Regions from separate parts of the Paenibacillus sp. FSL H8-0457 genome, predicted to be linked through region 1. Evidence: riboswitches for the same ligand, from Rfam matches in the RefSeq annotation. Region 1 holds a riboswitch; the other holds the start of a gene.
The links. Region 1 has a riboswitch for FMN ahead of ribD (bifunctional diaminohydroxyphosphoribosylaminopyrimidine deaminase/5-amino-6-(5-phosphoribosylamino)uracil reductase RibD). Riboswitches for the same ligand answer to the same signal wherever they lie in the genome.
Positions count from the first base shown of each region.

Region 1 (8,196 bases):
ATGACGCCTGCCGGATAGGATCCGCTCAGGCGGGCTAAATCGACAGCCGCCTCCGTATGTCCTGCCCGGCGAAGAACGCCGCCGTCTTTGGCAATCAGCGGAAACATATGGCCCGGTCTTCGAAAATCGGCGGCCGATGCATTTGGATCCAAGATGCCGTTGACGGTTATGGATCGTTCATAGGCGGATATGCCCGTCGTGGTGTCCTTATGGTCAATGGAGACCGTAAAGGCCGTTCCATGATAGTCCGTGTTTTGCGTCACCATCGGTTTGAGATCGAGTTCCTGAGCCCTAGTCTGCGTCATGGGCAAACAGACCAGCCCGCGGCCTTCGGTGATCATGAAATTGATGACCTCGGGGGTAGCTTTATCCGCTAATGCGATAAAATCGCCTTCATTCTCGCGGTCCTCGTCGTCAACAACGATGACGACCTTGCCTTCCTTCAAATCTGATAACGCCTCTTCGATCGTATGAAATGAAAAGCGCTCATCCATCCCTATTCCTCCTTCTTCTCATGGAGATATCTCTATATGCAAGAAACAGCTTAGGCAAAGCCATGCTCGGCCAGGTAATCCCTGCTGATCCTCGATTTCGTGCCGCTTCTGCTACCTGCGCCTTCCGAACCGTAATGCAGCAGGTGATCTACATATTTCCCTAAAATGTCGCATTCGATATTAATCGTGTCGCCCGCTTTTTTATAAGCGAGCACCGTCTCCGCCAGCGTGTGGGGAATGATGGACACCGTGAAGGAGGAATCCGTCGTTTTGACAACGGTCAAGCTGATTCCATCCAGCGTGACCGAGCCTTTCGGAATGATATATTTGAATACGTCCCCATTCGCGGGCGAAATCTCGTATACCACTGCATTCTGATCGGCCTTTACGCTCCGAATGACGCCGATGCCATCCACGTGTCCCTGAACGATATGGCCTCCGAATCTCCCTCCGGCTGCCATCGCCCGCTCCAAATTAACCTTCCCGCCCGGCTGCAGCTCCTTGAGATTCGTGTTTCTATAGGTTTCCGGCATAACGTCAACCGTAAACACGCCCTTGTCGATCGCTGTAGCCGTCAAGCAGACGCCATTTACGGATACGCTGTCGCCCAGCTTCAGATCGTCCATAATCCGGTTAGCGGAAATGCTCAGCAGCATGGCCTCCCCTTGGCGCCCGATACGCCGCATCTCGCCGATCTCCTCGACCAATCCAGTAAACACAGGCTTCCCTCCTTTCTCGCTCCTTATTTCCAGACCGGAATGCCGGTGACGTAGATATTGTCGCCCAGTCTTTCGGTCTCAAGTCCTGTCAGCGAAATCGCTTGGTTCATCTGTTCATAACCGCTGAACATGTAATTTCCCGGCGCATCATACCCGCCGATGATTTTGGGGGCGATAAACTGGATGAGCCGGTCCACCAGCTTCTGCTCCAGCATCGAGCCATTAAGCGTACCGCCGCCTTCCAGCAAAATCGAGGCGATCCCCTTTTGTCCCAGTTGGAGCAGCGCTACCTTTAGATCCACCCGTGGTCCAGGTCCGCAGGGGAAGACCTGAGCACCAAGCTCTTCCAACTCGGACCGCTTCGTATCATCCGCCTGCTCCGTCGCCAAGATCCAGGTTGGCGCCAATCCGTCTGACACGACATGGCTGTCGAGCGGTATCCTCAGGCTCGAATCCACGATGATCCTGACCGGGTGAAGCCCCTCAACGCCAAGCCGGGTCGTCAGGCTCGGGTTATCCGCGATAACCGTAGACACGCCGACCATGATGCCTTGATGGCGATGGCGCAGCGTATGCACAAGCTCCCGGGATTTTTCATTGGAGATCCACTTGCTGTCCCCGGTTTTCGAAGCGATCTTGCCGTCCAGCGTGCTCGCCGTCTTTAACGTGACGAAGGGCCGGCCCGTCGTAATGAATTTAACAAAGGCTTCGTTCAGGCGAAGAGCGCGATCTTTAAGGATACCCGTTTCAACCTCGATTCCCGCTGCGCGCAGCATCTGAATCCCTCTGCCCGCCACGAGGGGATTCGGATCCTCGCAGGCCACAACCACCCGCCGAACGCCCTCGGCGATAAGCCTCTCGCTGCAAGGCGGCGTTGCGCCGTAGTGACTGCAGGGCTCCAATGTCACGTACACGGTACTGCCTGCCGCTTTCGGCCCGGCCATATTCAGGGCATGAACCTCGGCATGCGGCGTTCCGCGTTCCAGATGCGTGCCCACCCCGGCGAGAGCACCGTCCTTAACGACGACGCAGCCGACTACCGGGTTGATCCCGGTTTGGCCCTGCGCACGTTCAGCCAGATCCAGCGCAAGTGACATATAGAATTCATCGTTGACGATATCCATGCTAAACATGCCCCTTTCCCAACGTTCATACAAAAAAGCCCTGCCAAAGATTCCGAAGAATCCTTAAACAGGGCTTGATGGAAGTTAATCATTGACACGATAAATAACCGTCATGAATGCAGATTTCGCGTATAACAAGCGACCCAAATCCGTCACAGGCGAAACCAAAAAAACGCCGTCACAGCTTTGAATTGCATGTGAAAACCTGCACATAACGCATGTCACGCTGTGCGCAAAGACACAATAACATGTGCTGCTTATGTGTCCCTCACTCCTTCTCCCATCCAGACTATACTGTCGGTCCCGGATTTGCACCAGGTCCACCGCATACGATGTGAAACGTCACATTCATATCCGGGTCACGGACTAAGACGCAGCACTCTGCTTCGATAAGCTCAATCACTGCGTTCATCACCGCCGGTAGGGAATTTCACCCTGCCCCGAAGGATTAAACCTATGAAATTGTTTGATCTTATGAAGAATCTTATCACCCCCTTTTGAAAATTGCAAGAAAAAACAACTAACTTTTTTAAAGCGAATAACTTTAATGCTGTCATTAGCATGGACTTTTGAAGGAGAACGCTTCCCGAAGGGAGAACAGTTAAGTAGGGTAGCAAGGAGATAAGTAGCAGTTGAAAAGGAGCGAGCCACGATGAAAACTTCGCTGGACATTATCGTCCGTCCCACGGAGATCGACGTCAACGGACATGTAAACAATGCAAAATACCTCGAATACCTGGAGTGGGGCCGGGAGGAATGGTACGAAGCGGGAGATCTGCGGTATGATGTGCTGAAACGGCTCGGGGTCCAGACCGTCACCGTCAATATTAATATCAATTACCGCAAGGAGTGCGGCCAAGGCGAACGGCTGACCGTCGTGACGGAACCCGAATCCATGGGCCGCACGAGTTACGTCATGGCCCAGCGGATATACAACGAACAGCATGAGCTGTGCGCGGATGCCATCGTTACCAGCGTGGCGATGGATGTAAACTCACGTAAAAGCCGGCCCGTCCCCGAAGAACTCAGCCGATTGTTCCCAGCCCCTGCGTAATCCGCCCTTTGCGGCGGCCATAAAAAACAGGCTCACCTCTGAGGGTGAGCCTGTTTTTGCATGATGCTGAATTTATTATGCTTCGTACACTTCTACTTTTTCCATTTTGTCGCGGCCTTTAAATGCATCCACATACTCCATGCCTTCAACGACTTTGCCAAATACGGTATGTTGTCCGTCCAAATGCGGTTGCGGCTCGTAGCACACGTAGAACTGACTTCCGCCGGTGTTCCGGCCAGCATGCGCCATGGCCAAGCTTCCGCGCTCGTGCTTGTTAGGATTGATCTCGCAATTAATGGTATAACCCGGTCCGCCGGTCCCCGTTCCCTGCGGACATCCGCCTTGAGCGACGAATCCAGGAATTACGCGGTGAAATACCAGACCGTTATAGAAGCCGGAGTTGGCCAATTTCTCAAAATTAGCTACCGTGTTCGGTGCATCGTTCTCGAACAGGTCGAGCACAACCTCTTTGCCGTTTTCCAAGGTGATCTTCGCTTTTTTTGCCATATGTGTGTATCTCCTTCCGTTATCTCAAACGCTTTTATCGATTTTTTTACAATGCAAGTTATAGTTTACTATGAATTGAGCCTCGAAGCAAAACGAACTTGTCCCCGTCCTCGCGACCATATCCGACGGAAGGCAGGACGAAGAGCCCTGACCGCAGCCGGAGGCTTTGGCGGGCCCTTCCTATCCAGAGACATTGACGTCTTATAAACTCGTAACGGTTTCTTTTGTTACACCCGCCGGCACGACATCGTTGCTGATGATATCGGCAAGCGATTCGCGGCGAACGACCAGATTGCTTTGCCCATCCTTCACGAATACGACCGCAGGTTTGCGGATCCGGTTGTAGTTGCTGGCCATGGAATAGTTGTATGCGCCCGTGCAGGACACCGCCAGCAGATCGCCCGTTTCAACCTTCGGAAGCTCCAGGTCCCAAATCAGCATGTCTCCGCTCTCGCAGCACTTGCCGGCAATGGATACCGTTTCTTCCGGCTCTTCTTTAGCCCGGTTTGCAAGCAGCGCTTCGTATTTCGACTCGTAGAGCGCCGGACGCGGATTGTCCGTCATGCCGCCGTCGACGGCAACATATTTGCGCACCCCGGGAATATCCTTGCTGGTTCCCACCGTGTAGAGCGTGGTACCTGCGTCACCGACGATGCTCCGACCCGGTTCCACCCAAATTTCAGGAAGCTCGGAACCAAGGCCCGCAAAATGGTTCTTTACCGCATCCGTTATCGCTTTTACATACTGGGATACTTGAAGCGGCGTATCTCCATCCACGTAGCGGATACCGAATCCGCCGCCCAGGTTCACGACCTTGAACACGACGCCCAGGCCTTCTTTTACGGAAGCTGCAAATTCAGCTACGCGCTGAACAGCCATCTGGAAGCCTTCCACCTCAAAAATCTGGGAACCGATGTGGGAATGGATGCCCATGAGATGAATATTCGCCTGTGCTTCCGCAAGCTGCACCGCTTCGTACGCAGAGCCGTTGCCGATATCAAAGCCGAACTTCGAATCGGTTTGTCCTGTCGAGATATATTCATGCGTATGCGCCTCGACGCCCGGTGTCACGCGAAGCAAAATGTTGACCTTGCGGTTCTTCTCGGCAGCGATGGCCTGCAGCATATGCAGTTCGATCACGTTATCGACAACGAAACAGCCGATTTCGGCATCCAGCGCCATCTCGATCTCTTCCGGCGTCTTATTATTTCCGTGGAAATGAATCCGATCCGCCGGGAATCCGGCTTGAAGCGCCGTGTACAGCTCTCCGTCGGAAACAACGTCGAGCGACATGCCTTCCTCGTCGGCCAATCGGCACATGGCCATAACGCAGAACGCCTTGCTTGCATACGCGACTTGGAACTTCAAACCGGAAGCCTTAAAGGCCTCGATGTATTCCCGGCAGCGGTTGCGAACCGACTGCTCGTCTACGATATATAGTGGTGTTCCATATTGAGCTTTCAAATCGGATGTGTCACACCCGCCGATTTCCAAATGCCCCTGATCGTTAATCTTGCTTGTACCGTGTAAAAACATGCTTACAATTCCTCCGATCCATTGTTTCAAAAATAGGGTAATCGAATAATTGTTCACAGTATAGCAGACAACGGAAGGTAATCAAAATGGATTTTTCAACACAACATTTGTGTTATTGTTAGTGCTCGCCCCTCGGATTCATTTCCGGGCCCATTTTCGTGTTGTCACGCGTTTTGTTGAGAGCCGGGCGTCTTCTTGACAGAAGCAGCGGTTTGCGGAATAAAATTTCGCCCATCGCTTTTGCACTAAATGGTATAAACGGCCATAAATAAGACGAGTTATAGGAACGGTGGGTCGTCAGGAGCAGAATCAGGAGCGTTGTGCCGATGACAAAGCCCTTCACCCCAAACAAGGCTGTGGCCAGCAGCAGGATCAGCCTGACCATCCGATTGGCAAGTCCCAGCTCGTAACTCGGAGTTGCATACATCCCGATGGAGGCAACCGCCATATACAAGACAACCTCGTTGACAAACAATCCGGTTTTAACGGCAATATCGCCGATCAAAATCGCAGCGATCAAGCCCATTGCCGATGCGAGCGGCGTCGGTGTATGAACCGCGGCCAAACGGAGTAAATCCACCCCGAATTCCACGATCAGAAACTGCAAAATAATGGGAATTTTCGCATTCTCCTGCGGACCGATGATATCGAGTCCCGGCGGCTTCAATTCAGGATGGACAACCAGCAGCATCCACAACGGGAGCAGGAACATGGAAGCAAAAATGCCTATAAATCGTATCCAGCGAAGATAAGTCCCCATAAACGGGGTCTGCCGGTTCTCTTCCGCATGCTGGCAGAGATCCAGGAAGGTGGTCGGCATGATCATCACACTCGGCGATGTATCCACCATAATGACGATCCGGCCTTCCAGCAGGTGGGAAGATACCACGTCCGGCCGCTCCGAATAACGGACCAGCGGATAGGGGTGCCAGCCCTTGTTTACAATCGCTTCCTCCAGCTGCTTGTCGCCTAGAGGGAGCCCCTCCAAATCGATTTCCTGGATTTTCTTCCGGATGGCTTCTACCTGGGTACGGTCGGCTACGTCATCGATGAAGACCAAACTGACGTCCGTTCTCGTACGCCTTCCCACTTTGATGATCTCCACATGCAGTCCCGGATCACGAACCCGTCTCCGCACAAGGTTAACGTTTGTCACCAGCGTCTCCGTAAACCCGTCCCTGGCGCCTCGAACAACGCGTTCGACAGCCGGCTCTTCGAGTCCCCGTACGGGATATTTCCGGGTGTCCAGGATGATGGCGGAATGCGCATCCTCGATGAACAGCGCGCATAGGCCTGACAGGACCTCGTCAATCACCTTGCTGAGCCTGGTATCCCGCTCCACCTGAACATGGGGAATATAGCGGTTCATGATTTCGGAAAGCGCATGGTTGTTAACGTCGTCTGGCGTCAGGTACGTCAGCCTTGTCAAAATTTCCGTCACCACGACATCGTTGGTGAACCCGTTTAGAAAGAGAAGCCCCGCATTTCTGCCGGCAAAGTTCATCTCGCGGAATACCACGTCAAACGAAACACCAAGGCCGATCACTTCCTTAAGCGTTTCTTTCAGTACGCTCAGCTTCGCGGGAACATCGTCCGTTTGCTGCCAATAAATGACGGATTCCTTGGTGCTGTCGGAGGTTTCCGCCTCCCTCTTTTCCTTCAGCGCTTCTTCCTCCAGCGCTTTGATCTCCGATGGAGGAATGATCGGAATCCCGGCCTCCAGTTCGCCGCCATGCGTTGTTTTCTCGTCCATAACCTACCTCCTAGCCATAACTGTCACTTGCTGTAAACAAACCAGTCGAACAGGGAACCCGCTACCTTGCCTGCCACCATCGCCATCAGAAGACCAAACAAATACCCCTTCAGCCGGAGCCGCTTGGCCAGAATCGGCAGGACATTCAATACTTCCGTCAGTGCGGCTGCCAGCATGCCGATAAATATTCCGCACATCAGTCCGATTACGGTACTCACGACCGGTCCCAAAGGAATGGACCATCTCCAGAAATCGGCCACCGTGCCAATGAAGGATCCCGTTATCAATGCTCCTTCGTACCAATGCACCCGGTTGTAGGTCGCCGTCAACTGGGACAATCTCGGTATGATGTCCAGCACAATGATGAGCGCAATCACGCCGCCGCCGACGGCGATGCCTCCGGCAACGCCGAGAACACAGGTAAATACCCCTTGCAGAATGGACAACATCATGGTTTTTCCCCCGTCGTATCGGCACTGGCATTCATTTTCCGGTATTCTTCGGCGACCACGAACTGATCCAGATTTTCCTGATAGAGGTACATTTCCACCTCCAGCGGGGTCGGTTCTTCATTCCATTTTTTCTTGAACAAATGATTGAAGAACACCGTCATGCCGAATCCGAGCCCCAGAGAGTATGCGATCTGGAACAAATAGGGATGCTCATCTCGTTTTCCCGTCACCATTTCGACAATCCGGATCTGGACCTCAAGCATGTTGACGTCTGCATGAAAGTTCATGATGGTGAGCGCAGAACCGAAAAACAAGAGCAGCCAAATGAGCGGGAACCACAGTCTGGATCGTTTGCTGTCCGGACCGACAAGCTCCACCAGGGTATGATGGTTACCCATCGGTTCAATATGGGCGCCCGGAATCAACCCTTGTATCTTCGGAATGATTTGAATCAGATCCATGACAAGACGGTTGCCGTCGATATCCTTCGGCTGAGTCAACGGCAGGGCTCTGAGCCGTTTCTCCCATTCGGGCTCACAGACTATGAAGGCGACATC
Region 1 covers NZ_CP150293.1:2,477,383-2,485,578, reverse strand. The annotation lists gene MHI43_RS10885 (bifunctional 3,4-dihydroxy-2-butanone-4-phosphate synthase/GTP cyclohydrolase II) at 1-494, opposite strand, end outside; gene ribE (riboflavin synthase) at 545-1,213, opposite strand; gene ribD (bifunctional diaminohydroxyphosphoribosylaminopyrimidine deaminase/5-amino-6-(5-phosphoribosylamino)uracil reductase RibD) at 1,237-2,337, opposite strand; FMN riboswitch at 2,606-2,789, opposite strand; gene MHI43_RS10870 (acyl-CoA thioesterase) at 2,990-3,391, shown strand; gene MHI43_RS10865 (peptidylprolyl isomerase) at 3,467-3,898, opposite strand; gene lysA (diaminopimelate decarboxylase) at 4,100-5,434, opposite strand; gene MHI43_RS10855 (spore germination protein) at 5,553-7,187, opposite strand; gene MHI43_RS10850 (stage V sporulation protein AB) at 7,211-7,639, opposite strand; gene MHI43_RS10845 (stage V sporulation protein AA) at 7,636-8,196, opposite strand, start outside.

Region 2 (8,196 bases), 950 kb from region 1:
CCTCCGCCGGAGAGGCGTTTTTTGACAATCAGGACATTTTTTCTTTACGATCCAAGGCGCTGCAGAATTTTCGCCGAGAAGTCCAGATGATCTTTCAGGATCCGAACTCTTCACTGGATCCGAAGAAAAGAATCGGTTACAGCGTAGCCGAGCCGATGATCATTCATGGACAAGGAACGAAGGCGGAGCGCCAGGAGCGTGTGCTGGAGCTCATGAGCCGAGTTGGATTTGCCTCGCATCATCTGGACAGGTTCCCGCATGAATTCTCCGGAGGCCAGCGGCAGCGAATCGGCATAGCCAAGGCACTCGCATTGAGTCCGAAGCTGGTGGTATGCGATGAACCGGTATCCGCGCTCGATGTGTCCATCCAATCGCAAATACTGAACCTGCTGGTGGAGCTTCAGTCGGAATTTCAACTGTCGTACCTCTTTATTGCGCACGATCTAAGCGTTGTGAGGCATATCGCGGACCGGATTGGCGTGATGTATTTGGGACATCTGGTGGAACAGGCACCTACAGACGAGCTGTTTGCGCATCCGCTGCATCCGTATACGCAGTTTCTCCTCTCCGCGATTCCGGCACCTCATCCGAAGACAAAGCGGGAGCGGATTATTCTCCAAGGGGATATTCCGTCCCCGTTGAATCCGCCTTCCGGCTGTGTATTTCATACCCGGTGTCCGTATGTGTTGGATGTCTGCAGACAAGTCAAACCCGCCAATCGGGAAACATCGACAGGGCATACGGTTCAATGCCATTTGTTCGAGGAATCCGCAAGCGGGAGTTAACGATATCGAAAGGGAAAGGGGATTGATGGCGTGACTACAGCAGACTGGAAACAGAAAGAGGCGGAAATGTTAAAAGAAATTGAGGAGATCGTGAACATCGAGAGCGGCACGTTCTTGAAATCAGGCGTGGATCTCGTAGCGTCCAGAATGGGGCGTCTGTATGTGGAGGCCGGGTTCCAGGTCACTGTACAGGCTCAGACAGAGCGAGGGAATAATCTGCTCATCACCCATCCGGAGGCCGCTAATCCGGAAATATTGATTATTGCGCATATGGATACGGTGTTTCCGGAGGGGACGGTGGCGGAGCGTCCATTCTCCAGGGATGGGAAGCGTGCTTATGGGCCGGGTGTATTCGATATGAAGGCGAGCCAGGTTACGACGCTGTATGCGATCAAGCATCTTATTGAGTCGGGCAGCAACAGCTACAAGAACCTTCGCATTATCCTCAATTCGGATGAGGAGGTCGGCTCCGTTCATTCGCGGGCGCTGATCGAAGAACAGGCCAAACTCAGCAAATACGCCCTGATTGTCGAGCCGAGCGACGAGGACGGAACGCTGGTTACGGGACGAAGAGGCGGCGGCAAATATTATTTGACGGTAAAAGGGGTAGCTGCCCATTCCGGAGCTGAACCCGAGAAAGGACGGAGCGCCATTGGCGAGCTTGCTCATAAAATCATCAAGCTTCACGCTTTGAGTGATCCAGCGGTTGGGATAAACGTCAATGTTGGCGTAATCAGCGGGGGAACTTCAAGCAATACGATCGCTCCCCATGCGAATGCTTTCATTGATGTAAGAATGAGCACGAAGGAGCAGGCGGATGAGCTGGATCGAAAAATCCGCGAGATTTGCTCCACGGTCGATATCGAGGGGACATCGCTCGAACTTACGGGTGGCATAACCCGGCCGCCGATGATCAAGAATGAGGCTTCGGAATGGCTGCTCCGCATCGTGCAGGAGGAAGCGCGTGAGCTGGGCGAGGATATCGGCGATAAAAGCGTGGGTTCCGGTTCCGATGCCAATATCACTTCGGCGGTAGGCATTGCTACCATCGATGCACTCGGACCGCGCGGCGGGAATGCCCACAGCCAAGATGAATACTTGAATATCGATACATTGGTGCCGCGTACCCGGCTGCTCGCTAATGTCATTGAGCGATTGAGCCGTGGACAGCAAGGATAAGGGAGGATGATGGGAACATGACAAAAGCATACATTATACATGAGAACGAGAGCTGGATCGTGCCGCTCCGTCAAGCGTTGGAAGAGCAGGGGGTTCCGCATGAGTTCTGGCATCTGCACGAGGGAACGCTCGATTTGGGCCAGCTGCCACCGACAGGCGTCTTTTATAACCGGATGAGTGCCTCCTCCCATTCCCGGAACCATCGGTATGCGGCGGAATATACGTCTAACGTGCTGGCATGGCTGGAGCATAACGGGCGTACGGTACTGAATAACAGCCGGGCCCTGGAACTGGAAATCAACAAAATCAAGCAGTACCTGGAGCTGCAAAAATTCGGCATCGAGACCCCGGCTACGGTGGCCGCAGTAGGGAAGGAAGCAGTCATTCAAGCGGCGAGGGAATTTCCTTACCGCTCCTTTATTACGAAACATAACCGTGCCGGCAAAGGGCTTGGCGTCTACTTGTTTGATAGTTTAGAGAGCCTGGAGACCTATGTAAACGGACCGGGCTTCGAGGAATCGGTAGATGGCGTAACCTTAATCCAGCAATACATCAAGAACGAGGATCAGTATATTACCCGCTGCGAATTCATCGACGGCAAATTCTATTATGCGGTTCGGGTAGACACTTCCGAAGGATTCCAATTGTGTCCGGCCGATGCTTGCCAGATTAGCGACCAATTCTGTCCTGTCGGCGAGGAAGCGGTTATACGGCCGAAGTTCGAAGTCATTAACGGATTCGACAGCCCGCTCATTGCCAAGTACGAGGCGTTTCTGCAGCAGAATGGCATCAGCTTTGCGGGAATTGAATTTATTACCGATTCGGCTGGCAAGACCTATACGTATGACGTGAACACCAATACGAACTACAATCCCGATGCCGAAGCGCTTGCGGATGTATCAGGTATGAAAGAGATCGCCAGAACGCTCTCGGAGTATTTGAAGCGGGAGCTTGTGCTGCGGTGAACGGTTAACGCTAACCTGAGTTAAGGAGAAGTGCCCAGTTTCCGATAATATCAGTGAATGAATAAGCTGATAAGGATGTGGCCTTATGCGTATCGAATTCGACTATATGAACTGGAACACTGCTAAGTGGAAGAAAGTCGAACCTGCCCAAGGAAGGTTTGAAGAGATACTCCAGAAGAGCAAGAAGGAGGAGAGCCAAGGGAAGCTTGTGACGATAAGGGAAGGCAGATATTTGCGTCAGTATATCGTTCGGCCTGATGGCAGCAAAATATTGTTGAGTGAGTCGAAACAACCTGAGGAGACAGTTGTGGAAAGTGCTTCACAGCTGTTATCTAAGCCTCATTGGGGGGGAATGAGCCTCAATACCAAGGAAGCGCTAGATTTGCTGAATCTCCAGGCAGGAGCGGCTGTTGTCAAACCTAGAACGTATTCGGGATAAGAACAAGAGATGGTAAAATATCATACTGGTAACAAATTGATACTTGCTGTATAATTCTCAGTAAGTATTGGATGAACGTGAGATTTTTCATTGTATTCAAGTCTAATTTCGTTTATTTTGAAAATAGATGTATTTACATGAAAGGATTCATGTTATAATTTCAATATAACAACTAAGTTTATAGGAATTATCGGTTAATCAGTTTGATGGCACGACCAAAATAAAACATGAATATGGATCTTCGGGGTAAGGTGAAATTCCTGACCGGCGGTGATGGTTCGTTCCTTCGCGAACGAACCCAAGCCCGCGACTCGCTGCGTTCTGTATCCAACATGAATGCAGCGACTGACTTGGTGCAATTCCAAGGCCGACGGTAAAGTCCGGATGGGAGAAGATCAAAGATGAGTTTGCCGTGAATGTGAATATTCCATTCGACGCAGGCTTATTTGATCAGCCCCCGTATACGTCGGCCATGCCGATGACGGGGGCTTTCTGCTAGTAAGACCTCCGTATTCAAGACAGGAGAGGGCAAGATGAGTAATATGAATACCGGGATCAAGGTGAAACCTTATGGTTCCGACACACAGGCAAGTCGACGTTTTAAAGGAGGGTTCTGGCTCGTTGTTTTGGGGGCCGCCCTGTGGGGCGTTGACCCGTTATTTCGGGTCATCCTGCTCAAGAATCTGACTTCGGCTCAGATCGTTTTGCTCGAACATATCATTATTTCCCTGATTGCAATCCCTGTATTGTGGAAGAACCGGGAGGAACTAAAAGGCCTTGGCTGGAATCATGTCGGCGCGCTGCTGTTTATATCCTGGGGCGGATCGGCACTGGCAACCGTATTGTTCACAATGGGACTGTCGAGCGGCAATCTGAATGCCGTCCTGCTGCTGCAGAAGCTGCAGCCGCTGTTTGCCATCATTCTGGCCAGCCTGCTTCTGAAAGAGAAGCTCCCGCGCCATTTCGGGCTCCTGCTTATCATCGCCTTGGCAGGTACGTATTTGCTCACCTTCGGCTTAACCCTGCCGATCGGCCATTGGAACGAGTTTGTTCAAGTCGGCAGCCTCCTGTCCTTAGGCGCAGCAGCCTTATGGGGCGGCTCAACGGTCATGGGACGCTTGATGGTAGGCAAACTGAAATACGAGACGGTAACCTCGCTGCGGTTTGTGCTTGCCCTGCCGCTCTTGACCGTCTTGACATGGAGCGAGGGGGCAGCCTGGAATATGCCCGCATGGAATACGGGAGCTTTTGCCTTGGTGTCGCTCAACCTGATCGGGCAGGCACTGCTGCCGGGTCTCCTGAGCCTGCTGGTTTATTATAAAGGGTTAACCACGACCAAAGCCTCTGTGGCAACACTCGCGGAACTGAGTTTTCCCATGGTGGGCGTGCTGATCAACTGGATTGTGTTCCAGCAAATCGTGACAGGGCCTCAGCTCCTTGGATTCCTGCTGATCTGGATCGTGCTGTTCATCATATCGAGACAGCAATCCGAGGCTTCTCCGCAATTGCAATAAAATCATACGTTTGTAGATAAAGCCGATCCCGATGGGGTCGGCTTTTTTGCCGTTATCCCAAGCAAAGCTACTCCAATCCGTTTGCTTGGCGAAAGGATTATTTTTTCAAAAGATGTGTAGGGTTTCCGGAATTAAAGGTGTCTTATATAGTAGCACGGGATTTGTGGCTTGGTTCTACCAACAGAGATGATTATATAAGAGGGGGAGGATCCCATGGAGGATCAGACATTGCTGGATGGGCTAGCGAGGAAAGATCCGCGATGTTTTGAAACATTGGTTGACCGCTATTCACGCTACATAGCCGCGGTGGTCGCTAAGGTGGCAGGAGGGCGGTTTAATTCCTTCGATGTGGAGGAAATCACCGGGGACGTGCTGGTCAAGCTGTGGACAGACGGGACAAAAATCATGCTGCGCGGAGATAGTCTCAAGCCTTATCTGGCCATAGCCGCGCGAAATCATACCTTGAATGCATTGCGAAAAAGGCAGCGGGTCATTGAATCCGAATTGGAAGATGACGCCGTTTCTTGTCCCTCTGCGGAGGCACTGGCTATTCTGCGGCAGGAGAAGGAAACGATAAGCGGCATGGTACAGGGGATGGGCGAACCGGATCGCGAAATATTCATCCGCAGGTACTTTTATTTAGAGAAAGTCCGCGATATTGCTAGCAGGCTGAATATGCAGGAGAAAGCCGTCACCGCCCGGATCCGCCGGGCAAGGGACAAACTGCGCATACATTATGAAACCGAGAATCCGTAGGATTTCTATAAAGACCGTGTCTATAGGAGTGAAGCTTCAAATCGATGGCGAAAGGGGATGGATGCAAGTGAAGCGGCGAATTGTAGATATCATGGCCAATATCGACAATCAGGAGCTGGACAATCTCCTCCTTACGGAGGAAGAAGAACGCGAGTTAACGCAGCAGATCAGTATGGAACGGATCAAGAGCCGAGCGATGAACCGTATTCAAGAGGAGGAAACGATGGTGTTTAAAAACAGGAAAGTGAAAAAATACAAAGCCAGTATCGTTATCGCTGCCGCGATGATTATGATACTTAGCACGACCGCTTTTGCGAGCCAATACATGGATAGCTTGAAGCAGTTCTTCGGTCAATCCGCGTCCATTGCGGAAGACGAACGGTCACCTATACAAGGGACGGATACAGCGTCCGGGGTAACCATGAATGTTGAAGAAGGGGTTTATGTCGGCAACAGCGGTTATTTGGTGGTCAGTTTCATGAAAGAGGACGGCATGCCATTCCCCGAGGGTGCTTCGATACCCCTACTTGAACTGAAAACGGAGCAGAGTGTGAATTATATGGTGGGGCAGCAGCTTCTTGACGACAACAAAAAGCTTGTCGGCGTGTTTGAGATGGATGCGATGAATGACCTCGAGGGACTGAAGGCACGGATCACAGCCGATCGAATCATGTCAGCGGACAACGCCCAAGCCGTTGAAGGCCCTTGGAATGTGCAATTCACCATTTCTCCGGGCAAGCAAAGAGAACAGAGTTTGAATCTGGCAATTGATGAGGGTAAGGAAGCACTGTCTCTCCACACCATTAGTGTTTCATCCATCGGTGTAGCCATCGAAGGCAAGCGTACCGACGGTGAGCTGGATAAACTGCCGGACTATACGCCGGAGGTTAAGGTCATCGCCGCGGACGGATCGGAATTGAAGCTTCACGCCAGCTCGACAAGCACCACAAAGAGCGGATTTCAGTGGCTGTATAATCTGGACAGCAAGAATAACCTCGTATTTCTGGGGGATATGGACATCAAAAGCGTCAGCATTGACGGCAACGTGACGGAGCTGAAATAAATATAAAGCCGGCATGGGGAAACCATAAAGGGGCAGAAGCGAAGGCTTCTGCCCCTTATCCATGATGAATACCTCGGGCAGCAATGGAACCCGAAAACCGTGAAGCAGCAGGCCATAGCCTGAATGCTCACGGTTTTTTTGCAGCTTGGGATCTGAATTTTATACATGAGAAAAAAATGTATTGAAATTGAAGAAAACGTCCATTACAATGAAACCAACTACCATACTAGTTATACTAGTGTACAAAATTACGACTCTCTACATAAGTGGAAGCAGCAGCGGAATTTTTTGAATCTAACGCTCAAGGTGAGGGGGTCTATTCTTTAAGCCAAATATGTAAGCGCTTAATTGTGGAAGGGGGCTGAAAAAAAGGGTGGCGGACATCCTGCTAAACGCTGAATAGCAGCAAACGGTATACGATTTCTTACTGAAGGTTGAATGGAGATGGATGATGAAACATGGGCTTAGTCCATGAATGAAGAAGTATGAGGAACGGCCTTACGGATTGGAGTGAAGAACGTAATGGAGCCAAAAGTTGCAAATCATTCCTTGCCTGCCGCGAAAGCGGCTAAGAAGCCAGCCAAGCTTAAAACCATCGCTGCGTTGATCCGGAAGGATTGGCAGCTGTATTCTTTATTGGTTCTACCGATTATGTATCTGCTCATTTTTAAATACGGACCGATGATCGGCAACGTGATTGCCTTCAGGCGGTTTATGCCGGGGGGCAGCATCTACGGGGAAAAGTGGGTAGGACTGCACTATTTCAACATGTTTATCCATGACCCGGCGTTCTGGAACGTGTTCAAGAACACCCTGCTGCTCGGTGCGCTGTCCCTGCTCTTTACGTTCCCGGTACCCATCATCTTCGCGCTGCTGCTGAATGAGGTGAAGAGCAAGCGATTCAAGAAATTCGTCCAGACGGCTTCGTATCTCCCGCATTTTCTGTCCATCGTCATCGTTGCCGGTATGATTCTGCAATTGACGTCGGTCAACGGCTCCATTAACTCGCTCGTGGAGTTCTTTAACGGGGAACGAATCAATTTCATGCAGCGGGCCGAGTGGTTTCGGGCGATCTATATCTCGTCTGAAATCTGGCAGGGCATGGGCTGGGGCGCGATCCTGTATCTGGCCGCCTTAACGACGATTGACGAATCCCTGTACGAGGCGGCGAGGATCGACGGGGCCAACCGCTGGAAGCAAACGCTGTTTGTCACGATTCCGGGCATCCTGCCGACGATTGTGACGCTGCTGATCCTGAACATGGGGGCATTCCTGGCGGTAGGGTTCGAGAAAATATTGCTGCTCTACAATCCGGTCATTTATGAGACGGCGGACGTGATATCGACATACCTGTACCGGGTCGGTCTCGTATCGAACAACTTCAGTTACGCGACGGCCATCGGACTGTTCGAATCCGTGATCGGGCTTATATTGGTCTTCTCCGTGAATGCGATCTCGCGAAGACTGACGGATCGAAGCTTATGGTAAGGAGGGA
Region 2 covers NZ_CP150293.1:1,531,459-1,539,654, forward strand. The annotation lists gene MHI43_RS06510 (dipeptide ABC transporter ATP-binding protein) at 1-785, shown strand, start outside; gene MHI43_RS06515 (M20 family metallopeptidase) at 816-1,964, shown strand; gene MHI43_RS06520 (alpha-L-glutamate ligase) at 1,982-2,929, shown strand; gene MHI43_RS06525 (hypothetical protein) at 3,015-3,368, shown strand; FMN riboswitch at 3,602-3,768, shown strand; gene MHI43_RS06530 (DMT family transporter) at 3,911-4,882, shown strand; gene MHI43_RS06535 (sigma-70 family RNA polymerase sigma factor) at 5,096-5,638, shown strand; gene MHI43_RS06540 (hypothetical protein) at 5,655-6,701, shown strand; gene MHI43_RS06545 (ABC transporter permease subunit) at 7,224-8,189, shown strand.
Region 2: it holds a riboswitch for FMN, as region 1 does, so the genes downstream of both, MHI43_RS06530 (DMT family transporter) here and ribD (bifunctional diaminohydroxyphosphoribosylaminopyrimidine deaminase/5-amino-6-(5-phosphoribosylamino)uracil reductase RibD) in region 1, are expected to answer to the same signal.